Regions from separate parts of the Arthrobacter sp. Ha26 genome, predicted to be linked through region 2. Evidence: riboswitches for the same ligand, from Rfam matches in the RefSeq annotation. Region 2 holds a riboswitch; each other region holds the start of a gene.
What was found. Region 2 has a riboswitch for S-adenosylmethionine ahead of AC5RVY_RS11845 (bifunctional o-acetylhomoserine/o-acetylserine sulfhydrylase). Riboswitches for the same ligand answer to the same signal wherever they lie in the genome.
Positions count from the first base shown of each region.

Region 1: another riboswitch for S-adenosylmethionine. It lies ahead of AC5RVY_RS18770 (aminotransferase class V-fold PLP-dependent enzyme); the one in region 2 lies ahead of AC5RVY_RS11845 (bifunctional o-acetylhomoserine/o-acetylserine sulfhydrylase).
Region 3: another riboswitch for S-adenosylmethionine. It lies ahead of AC5RVY_RS05150 (DUF1737 domain-containing protein); the one in region 2 lies ahead of AC5RVY_RS11845 (bifunctional o-acetylhomoserine/o-acetylserine sulfhydrylase).

Region 1 covers NZ_JBNHGX010000011.1:21,101-25,051, reverse strand. The annotation lists gene AC5RVY_RS18775 (class I SAM-dependent methyltransferase) at 1-740, opposite strand, end outside; gene AC5RVY_RS18770 (aminotransferase class V-fold PLP-dependent enzyme) at 796-2,193, opposite strand; SAM riboswitch class IV at 2,282-2,395, opposite strand; gene hisN (histidinol-phosphatase) at 2,555-3,367, opposite strand; gene rsgA (ribosome small subunit-dependent GTPase A) at 3,416-3,951, opposite strand, start outside.
Region 2 covers NZ_JBNHGX010000004.1:252,271-256,221, forward strand. The annotation lists gene AC5RVY_RS11840 (VOC family protein) at 246-884, opposite strand; SAM riboswitch class IV at 1,051-1,166, shown strand; gene AC5RVY_RS11845 (bifunctional o-acetylhomoserine/o-acetylserine sulfhydrylase) at 1,211-2,536, shown strand; SAM riboswitch class IV at 2,628-2,743, shown strand; gene metX (homoserine O-acetyltransferase MetX) at 2,756-3,871, shown strand.
Region 3 covers NZ_JBNHGX010000001.1:1,077,004-1,080,954, forward strand. The annotation lists gene opgC (OpgC domain-containing protein) at 1-1,987, opposite strand, end outside; SAM riboswitch class IV at 2,351-2,465, shown strand; gene AC5RVY_RS05150 (DUF1737 domain-containing protein) at 2,479-2,757, shown strand; gene AC5RVY_RS05155 (rhodanese-like domain-containing protein) at 2,754-3,164, shown strand; gene AC5RVY_RS05160 (O-succinylhomoserine sulfhydrylase) at 3,165-3,951, shown strand, end outside.

The sequences.
Region 1 (3,951 bases), on a different contig from region 2:
CACGTGAGCGTGAGATAGGGGAGTTCGAGCTCTTCATCCAGGCTATGGCCCAGGTGCTCGTGCAGATACCAGTCCAGGTTGGCCAGCACCTTCGCGCGGGTGGTTTCGCCCGCCCGCAGGTAATAGCTCCGCGACTTCGTCAGCTCCACCAGATCGGTGGTGGTGACCCGGTCTTGCCAATGCGTCACGTGGCCCTCAAGATCACGGAATTCCGGCCCCACGTGGGGACGGAAATCCGGCTTGTAGACATCTCCGGCGTGCATGATCCGGGACAGCCGGTGAACCCACGGAACCGAGGTGTCCAGCTGGTTCCAGATGAGTCCCAGTGTTCCCTGCGGACGCAGGACGCGCGCCAGCTCGCGGCTTGCTTCCAACGCGTCGCACCAGTGCCAGGCCTGGGCAACGCTGACGACGTCGAAGGTGGCCTCGGGCAGGCCGGTCTCCTCTGCCGTGGCCTGGACGGCCGTGGCAGCGGGGTAGTGCGCCCGCAGCTGTTCGAGCATGTCCGCGGAGGGGTCCACTGCCGTGACGGAGAGTCCCATGCCAAGCAGGAGTTCGGTGAATTTTCCGGTGCCGGCGCCGGCGTCCAAGGCATCCCGGGCTCCGGCGGGAACCAGCCACTGCGCCGATTCTTCAGGGTAGCCCGGGCGGACTTCCTGGTAGTGCCGGCCGCCGTCCTGGAAGCTCTGGCCGAGTTCCCGCCGCCGTCCGTGGTCAAGCCTGGGGCCACCCCGTACCACGTGTGGCCTCCTTCGATTGTTGCCCTTGGGTATCCTTCGAATTTACCGCAAGTGCCTAATCGTCAATGCAGGGAGCAGCCCCGGCGGTTCCCGGGGTGTTGGGAGCCCAATGCGGGTAGGTCCGAGTGTCGTTTGCAGGAACCCAGCGCCCGGCGTCCACCACGTAGTCCCAGCCCAGCCCGTTGTTGCGCAGCGCCGTGATGCCGGCAAGGAGACGCTCTGCGTCCTCCAGGCGGGAGCCGACGCCGAAGCTGGCGCGCAGCGATCCGGACGGCAAACCCAGGCGCTTTAACAGCGGGTGGGCGCAGAAGCGGCCGTCGCGCAGCCCAACGCCGTGTTCGGCGGACAAATAGGCTGCCACCAGCCCGGCGTCGTAGCCTTCCACCGAGAAGTTGACCACGCCGATAGTGTCTGTATCCGGGTTGGTGTCCTTGAAGATCTGGTGCACCGTGACGCCGTCGATCTGCTGCAGGCCTTCCACCAGGAAGGAACGGATGGCCGATTCGTGGGCGTGCCACTGCTCCTGGTCCAGCCCGGCGATCACCTGCGTGGCACGGGCCAGCGTCGCCGCGCCCAGCACGTTGGGTGACCCGCCCTCATGGCGGGCCGGCCCGGTGGCCCAGCTGACGCCGTCGAGCCTTGCTTCCTTGACGGCGCCGCCGCCGGCGAGGTGCGGCGTTCCGGCATCGAGCCAGTCGGAGCGGCCCACCAGCACGCCGGCACCGAAGGGCGCGTAGAGCTTGTGGCCGGAGAAGGCGAGGTAGTCGACGTCGTCCGTGGCTATGTCGATCCGGCGGTGCGGTGCCAGCTGGGCGGCGTCAACCACAATCCGTGCGCCGTGCTCGTGGGCCAAAGCGGCCAGGGCGCGGATGGGAAGGATCTCGCCCGTGACGTTCGACGCGCCGGTGACGGCGAGCAGGCTTACGCCGCCCTGCGCCAGCTCTGCACGGACGGCGTCGATGGTGCCTTTGATGGTGTCCGCAGCAACGATGCTGCGGTGCGGGACACCCTGCCAAGGCAGCAGGTTGGCGTGGTGCTCGATGTCCAGGTAGAGGACATCCCCGTCCGGCCGGCCCTCCGTGACGGGCAGGCAGCCGGCCAGCAGGTTGAGCGAGTCGGTGGTGTTCCGCGTGAAGATCACGGAGTCGTCCCGGCGTCCGCCCACAAACTCCCGGACGATATTCCGCGCGTTTTCGTAGACGGAGGTGCTGATCTGGGACGCGTAACCGGCGCCGCGGTGGACGCTGGCGTAAAACGGCAGGATCTCGTTCAGGTATGCCGAGACCACCGACAGGGCCGGAGCGGAGGCGCCATAGTCGAGGTTGGCGTAGCGGATGTGGCCGCCCTGGATCAGCGGCGCCTGGATCTCAGCGCCGGTGACGGCGGACAGCGGACGGCCGGCGGCGGCACGGCGGGCATCAAAGATGGTCCCGGGCCGGGCTGCTTCAGGCACGGGAGTGCCGGGCGCGGTAGTGGCGTTGGGGGAGACGGTGGCAGTCGTCACGAAAGACCTCACTTTGGAAAGGACTCCCGCTACCGGGAATCCGCGCTTGCCGTATCCCTTCCGGACCGGCCTGGTCGTCACCCGGGGCACCCCACCGCGGTTGGAGGGTTGCCGGCCAGCAAACCGGGGTTTCGCGCTGGCACTCGTGACCTGCTTAAGAGCGTAGGACATGGGGCAGGAAGGTTTGAAGCCGGCAGGAATGTTAAGCGGATTGTTACGGGCGGGTGAAAAGCGGGCCTTTTTCCCGAAGAACCGACGGCGGGCGCCTCCTTGAGGAGCCGCCCGCCGCTGATTCTTCGGTGCTGTTGCTTCAGAGGAGGTCGTCCAGGTCCGGGTTCAACCGGCGGAGTACCTCGGAGTGCAGGATGGAGTTAGTGGCCAGCGCGTTACCGCCGAAGGGTCCGTCTTCCCCTTCCAGGGAGGTGAAGCGTCCGCCGGCTTCCACCACGATGGGCACCAGTGCGGCCATGTCGTAAAGGTTCAGCTCAGGTTCGCACGCGATGTCCACTGAGCCCTCTGCCACCATGCAGTAGGACCAGAAATCGCCGTAGGCCCGGGTCCGCCACACATCCTCGGTGAGCCCCAGGAAGTTGTCAAGGTTGCCGCGCTCTTTCCAGCCGCTGAGGCTGGAGTAGGACAGTGAGGCGTCGGAGAGCTTGGCCACGTTGGATACCCGCAGCCGCGTGGCCGCAGCGAGGGAACGGCCCATGTAGGCGCCCATGCCCTTGGCGGCCCACCAGCGCTTGCCCAGGGCAGGGGCGCTGACCACACCCACTACCGGCTCGCCTTCATCCACGAGCGCAATCAGGGTGGCCCAGACCGGGACGCCGCGGACAAAGTTCTTGGTGCCGTCAATGGGATCGATGATCCAGCGGCGCGACCCGTGCCCGGTGCTGCCGAACTCCTCGCCGAGCACGGCGTCGCGTGGCCGGGAACGGGAAAGCTGGCCGCGGATGGCTTCTTCGGCGGCCTTGTCCGCGTCGGTGACCGGCGTCAGGTCCGGCTTGGTCTCCACCTGGAGGTCCAGGGCCTTGAAGCGGCTCATGGTCTGGTCATCCACGGAGTCGGCCAGGACATGGGCCAGGCGCAGGTCATCGTTGTAGCTTGAAGCGGGTTGGATCATGGTTCCAAACTACCGTCTGCTCGCGGTTCTGCTGGGAGATCGGCGTTGTCAGTTGACGCTGCCAAGCTCCTTGGTCTCCTGGGCCTCCATGCGGGGATCGGTGCCGAGGAGCCGGCGGAGGGATGCCAGCCGCGCTTCCCCGGTGGCTCCGGCATGGCCGCCCGCCACCCAGGCGTCCAGGCCGCAATTCACCGCAGTGGCGGTATGTTTGCAGCCCCGTTCGCAGTCCTCGATGCCCGGGAAGAGGTCCGGGAAGGAGCGCAGGATCCGGTCCGGGTCCACGTGGGCCAGGCCGAAGGAGCGGATGCCCGGGGTATCGATGATCCAGCTGCCCGGAGGTGCATCGGACAATCGAAGCGCCAGGGCGGACGATGACGTGTGGCGGCCGCGTCCGGTCACGGCGTTGACGCCGCCGGTGGCACGCTCGGCCCCTGTCAGCGCGTTCACCATGGTGGATTTCCCCACACCGGAATGCCCGAGCATCACGGTGACCTTTCCGTCCAGGTAGCCCCGCAGCTCCGCCACGGCTGTGCTGTCCAGGCGTGCCGACAGACCATCGTCTGAGCGGGCATCGATGCCTGAAG
Region 2 (3,951 bases):
GGGTCTCGGAGCTTGTCCCGAACAATTTCTTCAAACGTTTATGGGCGCTCCCTTGGAAGCCGAGGACAACGTGCCCGGGAGAATATTGCAGCCGGGCCCACGCTTCATCCTCAGTCAGCTCCGAAAATGGATTCGGCCGCCATCGGCAGGTGACGCCGTTGTCACAAGCTGATGGCGGCCGAAGTTTGGGAGGACAGGGTGCCCACGCAATAGGCCGGGCGTGGCGGCCCAGACAGGAAGGAGCGTCAGATGGTGACGGCTCCATTGGCAGTTTCGAAGGTTACGGACAGGATGCCGGGCGTGCCATGCGGTGCCACCCAGTCAACGGCCACGTCTTCCAGCGGCTTCTCCACGGGCTCGCCCAGCCATTCGGTGACACGGGCGGCCGATCCGGCGATGGTGAGGCAGCTCATTTTGACGTTGCTGTCGTAGGCGTTGGACGGGTGGAGGGACGGGTCGCCCTCCCACTTGAGCATGTAGGGAACCTGGGGGTCGGCGATCAGGCCGAGGATGCCGATCTGCTTCCAGACGAGCTCGCGGCCGTCCGGGAACTTGCGGTTGCCATTGACAGCAGCGCGTCCCAGCCGTTGTTCGAAGGGGGCGAGGTCGTCCACTTCGACGCACCAGCCCATCCAGCCGCCGCCTGCCGCGGAACGGGCGCGGACAGCCTGTCCAAACGGGGCTTTGTCCGATGCCGGGTGATCCAGGACCTCCACGACCTCGAGGTACTTGTGGCCCGCGAGCGGGATGATCATATTCCGGGTTCCGAACCGGGGGTGGACCCCGCCCTTGACTGCCTCAACGCCGAGGGCAGACGAAATACGTTCGGTAGTGGCCGCGAGGCCATCGTGTTCACAGGCGTAAGAGACGTGATCCATGCGCATGCCAACATCTTGGCACTTTGTGATCGGGCTCTCAGCTAAGGCAACCCTTACTGGGATTGTCGCTGGTCAGCCCCCACAAATCCGTGGCAGGGCACGCGCAGATGTTCAGGACCATGTTCGTCACAATGCTGTCCGGCGCACGCTGCGTGTTCCTACACTGAGCTCAGGTCATGAGCGCCAGCATCAAGCCCCGGCTCGCTGGCCGGCAACCCTCCAACCGCGGTGGGGTGCCCCGGGTGAGGACCTGGCTGTCCGGCAACGGCCGGATGGCAAGCGCGGCCCGTACTGCTTCAAGCATGCCGGGCCCATGTCAAAGGAGCCTTGAATTGTCCAACGGATGGTCCTTCGAAACCCGCCAGATCCATGCAGGACAGGAGCCGGACAGCGCTACCGGCGCCCGCGCCCTTCCCATTTACCAGACGACTTCCTTCGTCTTCCCCACCGCTGAGAGCGCTGCCAACCGGTTCGCACTGGCCGAGCTGGCGCCCATTTACACCAGGATCGGCAATCCCACCCAGGAGGCCGTAGAGCAGCGTATCGCCAGCCTCGAAGGCGGCCTGGGGGCGCTGCTCCTGAGCTCCGGGCAGGCCGCCGAGACCTTTGCCATCCTGAACATCGCAGAGGCGGGCGACCACATTGTGGCCAGCCCCAGCCTCTACGGCGGCACGTACAACCTCTTCGCCCATACCTTGAAGAAGTTCGGCATCACAGCGACCTTTGTGGCGGATCCGGACAACCTTGACCAGTGGCGTGAGGCCGTCCAGCCCAACACCAAGCTCTTCTTCGGCGAAGTGGTGTCCAACCCGCGGCAGGACGTCCTGGACATCGAAGGCGTGTCGAAGGTAGCCCATGAGGCCGGCGTGCCCCTGATCGTGGACAACACCTTGTCCACCCCGTACCTCATCCGGCCGCTGGAGTGGGGCGCGGACATCGTGGTGCACTCAGCCACCAAGTACTTGGGCGGACACGGTTCCGCCATAGCCGGCGTGATCGTCGACTCCGGAAAATTCGACTTCGGCAAGGACCCGGAGAAGTTCCCGGGCTTCAATACCCCGGACCCCACCTATAACGGCCTCGTCTACGCCCGGGACCTGGGCGCCGATGGAGCGTTGGGCGCAAACCTGTCGTACATCCTCAAGGCACGCGTTCAGCTGCTGCGCGACCTGGGCTCTGCGGTGTCGCCCTTCAATGCCTTCCTGATCGCCCAGGGCCTGGAGACCCTGAGCCTGCGCGTGGAACGGCACGTCGCTAATGCCACCGAAGTTGCGCGCTGGCTGGAGGCAAGGGACGACGTCGAATCCGTCGCCTACGCGGGTCTGCCCTCCAGCCCCTGGTACGAGCGTGGCCGCAAATACGGCCCCAAGGGTACGGGCGCGATTGTGTCGTTCACCCTTGCCGGCGGCGCGGAGGCCGGCAAGCGCTTCGTGGACGCCCTGGAGCTGCACTCCCACGTGGCAAACATCGGCGACGTCCGTTCCCTGGTGATCCATCCGGCGTCGACCACCCACAGCCAGCTCTCGCCGGAGCAGCAGGTGATTGCCGGCGTCAACCCCGGCCTGGTGCGGCTTTCGGTAGGGATCGAGCACATCGATGACATCCTCGCCGACCTCGAAGCCGGCTTCAGGGCGGCCAAGGAGGCAAGCGGCGCCTGATCCACGGGCCCACCAAAGGCGGCAAGCCGGGGAAGTCATAACCAGTCACACTCTTGGCGGCAGGCCGGGGCTGTTTCGTACACTCGATGCAGGTCATGAGTGCCAGTGACAGCCCCGGCTTGCTGGCCGGCAACCCTCCTTTCGCGGCGGGGTGCCCCGGGTGAAGACCTGGCCTGCCGGTCAGACGACGGCGGGCAAGCGCGTAGAAGAGGTCTTGCCATGACGGTTACCGTTACCCGTACCACCGTTCCCGAGCACGGAATTGTCCGCTATGCCTCCATCGGGGGACTGAAGCTCGAGGCAGGCGGCTACCTGCCGGATATCACCCTTGCCTACGAAACCTGGGGCACACTCAATGAGGACGGCAGCAATGCCGTCCTGATCGAGCACGCGCTCACGGGCAGCACGCATGTGACCCGGGGGGACACGGATGAGCCGGGCTGGTGGGAACAGCTCGCAGGACCTGGCGCACCCGTGGATACCAACAAATTCTTCGTTGTGTCCATCAACATCGTGGGCGGTTGTTACGGCTCCACCGGGCCGTCGTCGCCCGCGCCGGACGGCAAGCCCTGGGGTTCCCGTTTTCCGCTGGTGACCCTCCGCGACAGCACCGTGGCGGAGGCCCTCCTTGCAGATCAGTTGGGTATCAGCAGCTGGTTTGCCGTGCTGGGCGGGTCCATGGGCGGGGCACGCGCGCTGGAATGGGCTGTGACGTATCCGGAGCGGGTGCAGCGCTGCGCGGTGATCTCGGTGGGTGCAGCGAGCACCGCCGAGCAGATCGCCTTCGCCCAGGCGCAAACGCTCGCCATCCGCCAGGACGCCAACTTCAACGGCGGTGACTACTACGGCGGCCGGCCCCCGGAAGATGGCCTTGCCCTGGCACGGCGGATCGCCCACATCACGTACCGTTCGCCCATGGAGCTGGACGGACGCTTCGGCCGCGAGCCCCAGGCCGCCGAATCGCCCCTCCAGGGCGGGCAGCTCGCGGACCGCGGACGCTACCAGGTGGAAAGCTATTTGGACCACCAGGGCACCAAGCTGGTCCAGCGCTTCGACGCCAACAGCTACATCGCCATCACCGAAGCGCTGATGAGCCATGACATCTGCCGCGGACGCGGACCCCTCGAGCAGACCCTCGCCCGTTCCAATGCCAGCTTCTTCGTGGCGGCCGTGGATTCGGACCGGCTTTACTTCCCGTCCCAATCATTGGAACTGGCCCGGGCCCTGCCTGGCGACGTGGACGTCCACCTCATCGAGGCACCCATCGGGCACGATGGCTTCCTCACTGAAATCGGCCAGCTGGGCAGCCAGCTCCGGGAGCACCTTTCGTCTTAGCCGCGGGTCTCGAATACTCGCATGTGCATTAATGCAGATAGCCTCTGCAGGATTCGGCGTTGAGCTGGGCGTACAGGCAG
Region 3 (3,951 bases), on a different contig from region 2:
AGGCGAACGCGGCCGCTGTGCAGACGGCGACGATCCACATGTGGTCCGCAAGCCAGGAAATGATGCGCTGCCGGTGGAACCCAGCCACCATGCCGATGACGAACAGCACCTGCCACACGAGCAGCGGGAATGCGTCCTCAAACTGTGAGGGAAGGACCCGGAACCGCGTCACGGCGCCCGTTGCGTAAACGGCCAGGCTGGCGGCGAGTACCCATATGGCCCTGCCCCGGTTAAGCGCAGCCAGGATCAGCGGGCTGACAAGCAGCAGCACCACGTACAGGCCCATCACATTGAACTGCCACGGGCCGAACTGCAACAGCAGGATGGCCGGAAGGACCTGCGGCGGTACAGGGAACTGGAAAAGCGCGTCCATCCCGGCGTAGAGGTCGTAGGCGCGGCCGGCGCCGTTCTGGCCTGTGCCGCCGGTTCGCTGGTCGACGAAGGTGGTGAGCGCATCAGTCTGGAATATGGGCAGCAGGGACACCAGGAAGACGCTGATGAGCACCACGAGCGCCACCACGTAGAGCTTGCCCGCGCGGCGTGCAGTCAGGTCTACCACGGTCCCGAAGTCCTCGCTGACCTTGGGCCCGTAAACCATGCCCACTACCAGGCCCGAGAAGAGGACAAAGAGCTCGGCCCCGGAGACGAAACCTACCGCCTCCTGGGTAACCAGCTGGAACAGTGAGGTCATCCCCAGGTGGTTCACCACCACAAATACGATGGCCAACCCGCGCAGCAAATCCACCCGGGAATCCCTCATTGAGGGATCCGCGTAGCTCCACGCTGTTGCGGCGTTGACCCGTCGCGGTACCTGCCACAGCGCAATCAGGACGATGACCAGCGCTGCGCCCACCGTCCAGGCAGCTGCCCCCGCGAGGGTATTCGCGGGCATGTACCCACTGCCGGCGCTGACGTCGGTGGCAGGACCTGTGACAACGGGCGAGGCCTCGAGCCGGCCCCGCGCAGCGTCGGCGACCACAGGGTTTCCGGTGAGCAGCCAGTCGATGCTTGCCACACCGGTGTCCCTGGTGCTTGTCCGCTCATCCCAGACCACAGCCGCCGTCTTGGCGAAGTCCGCAGACGTGGCATCATCAATGACCTGGTCCCACCAGCCCACCTTGAGGTCCACATCAGAAGCACCTCCGGAAGCGGGGCTGTAGAACGCGGAGGTCTCCAGCAGGAACGGCTTGTCCTTCCCCGCTGCATATGCCCCATAGAAGTTTTCCCCGCCGGAAACGGTGAGCATCTCCTGGAGTTCGTTCGGCCGGGGCACGCTGTTGACGGGGCCGCCGCCGCCTGTGTCGTCGTGGACGGCGGTCAGGCCCACCCAATCCACGGCGTCGTCCCCTGGATAGTAGGGGGCATACGCCGCATCAAAGGTGTTCCAGGCGCCGTCACCGTTGGTATCGAGCAGGGCGAACCCGTCACTTCCGGGGGCGGGTGCGTTCCGGTTCCGGTCGAACGGGTAATCCTTGCCCAGGTATGGTTCCCACACCATCTCCGTGCGTCCTCCAGTGCCGGCCTCCCGGAAGGCTGCAGTCACCGTCTGGAACGCGGCGCGGTAGGCGTCAGGTTGCTGCCCCCACTCCACCCAACTGGCATTCATGTCGGGGGCAAACCTGATCAGTACTTGGCCCTTGAAATTCACCGTCAGCCGCTCCACCTCCCCGGCGAATGAGGCGGCAGTTTGATCAGTGACCTGGTTTAGCGGCACCGTCGGGTTCACGGTGAGCATCGCGTGGGCTCCCTGCCGGGATGCCTGCTCCAGGAATCCCCGGATGTCATTCTCCTCCGAGCCGCGGAAAGGGATGGCAATGTCATGTCCAAAAAGGGCAGGGGACGCTCCGAGCCGGTCAGCGAAACCGGCGGCGGTGTCCTCGCCCCATTCCAGGACTGCCCCCAGCAGCGGCTTGCCGTCCTCAGGAAAGCTCCTTGCCGCCTGCGCCGAACCGGCGGGCAGTATGACTGCCAGGACGGTAATCATCATTGCGGCTATGAGGGCAGCACCGGTGCGGGCAAAGGATGCGCGGGAGCGGTACCGACCCCAGGGATGAAGCGGGCGGAGCTCCCCTGCCCGGCAGTGAAGCGAGGCAGCTGTTGGCGTGCTGATAGGGACCCCCATAAACTCTCCTCTGACCAGGGGGCGACGCCCCGATAGAACTCTATCCGCCGGAATACCGCCGCATGGGACACCCCCGTTTCCGCACCCAAGGCGGCCCCCGCCGTCGTACGACTCCAAATCTTCCAGGAACCGCCCCCGAATGCTTCAGGCGCCTTGCGGGCGCTTCGGTTACGGAACATGACGACGGCGGCGGTGCGGCCCCGGGCGCCAAGTGTTACGTTTTTGGGGAGTAATGAGTACCGGCGCCAAGCCCTGACTGGCCGGTCGGCAACCCTCCTTCCGCGGCGGGGTGCCTCAGGTGAATACTCGGCATATCGACCGATTCGAGCTGCAAGCGTGAGAGAAGGAGATCCGTCGTGTCTGACGCACCTGCCCCTGAAGAAAAGTTGTCCTACCGCCTCATCAGCGGCCCGGACGACCGTGCATTTTGCGAGCGGATCTCCGCAGCCCTGGCGGAGGGCTATGTGCTGCACGGCAGCCCAGCAGCAACGTTCAACGGCAGCAGCGTCATCGTGGCCCAGGCCGTGATACTGCCGGCAGCAATCGCGTCCGCCGATGCCGCCGTTGCCACCGCCGTGGACAACCTGGAAGCGGCCTCCGAGGACCTCGAATTCGACGGCGAGGGCCACGCATGAGCTACGCAGGAGACCTCACCCCGCAGGAAGCATGGGAAAAGCTTGAACAGGGCGCCATCTTGGTGGACGTGCGCACGGAGGGCGAATGGGCCCACATTGGCATCCCGGACACCAAGGCCACGGAGAACGATCCGCTGTTCATCCAGTGGACCTTTCCCGGGGGCATCCCCAACCCGGATTTCCTCAAGGACCTGAGCCAGCAGGCGCCGGAGGACTCCTCCACTGAACTGATTTTCCTGTGCCGCTCCGGCCAGCGGTCCATCGCTGCCGCCATCGCCGCCACACAGGCCGGTTTCACCTCCTATAACGTCCTGGAGGGCTTTGAAGGTGAGCCGGACCGCTACGGCGAACGCACCGTGAACGGCTGGAAAAACCGCGGCCTGCCCACCAACCTCGGAAAGAACTAAGTGACCTTCAACGAAGACGCAGCGGGCTGGAGCCCTGATACCCAGGCCGTCCGCGGCGGGCTGGACCGCACCAACTTCCAGGAAACCAGCGAGGCCGTGTTCCTGAACTCGGGCTTCGTGTACGAATCCGCTGCCGCCGCCGAGCGGGCCTTCACCGGCGAGGACGAACGGTTCGTCTATTCCCGTTACGGCAACCCCTCCGTTGCCACCTTCCAGGAGCGGCTCCGCCTCCTCGAGGGGACCGAGGCGTGCTTTGCAACGGCGTCCGGCATGTCCGCCGTTTTCACCGCTCTGGGAGCCTTGCTTGCTGCCGGTGACCGCGTGGTTGCCGCCCGCTCCCTGTTCGGCTCCTGCTTTGTGATCCTGAACGAAATCCTGCCGCGGTGGGGCGTAGAGACGGTATTCGTGGATGGCCCTGACCTGGACCAGTGGCGCGATGCCCTGTCCCAGCCAACCACCGCTGTTTTCTTCGAATCGCCGTCCAACCCCATGCAGGAAATTGTGGACATTGCCGCGGTCAGCGAACTGGCGCACGCGGCAGGTGCCACCGTCGTCGTCGACAACGTCTTTGCGACTCCCCTGCTGCAGCGCTGCGGCCAACTGGGCGCCGACGTCATTGTCTACTCCGGCACCAAGCACATCGACGGCCAGGGCCGGGTCCTGGGCGGCGCCATCCTGGGCACCAAGGACTTTATCGAGGGGCCAGTAAAGCAGCTGATGCGCCACACCGGCCCGTCGCTGTCCGCGTTCAACGCCTGGGTCCTCACCAAGGGCCTGGAGACCATGG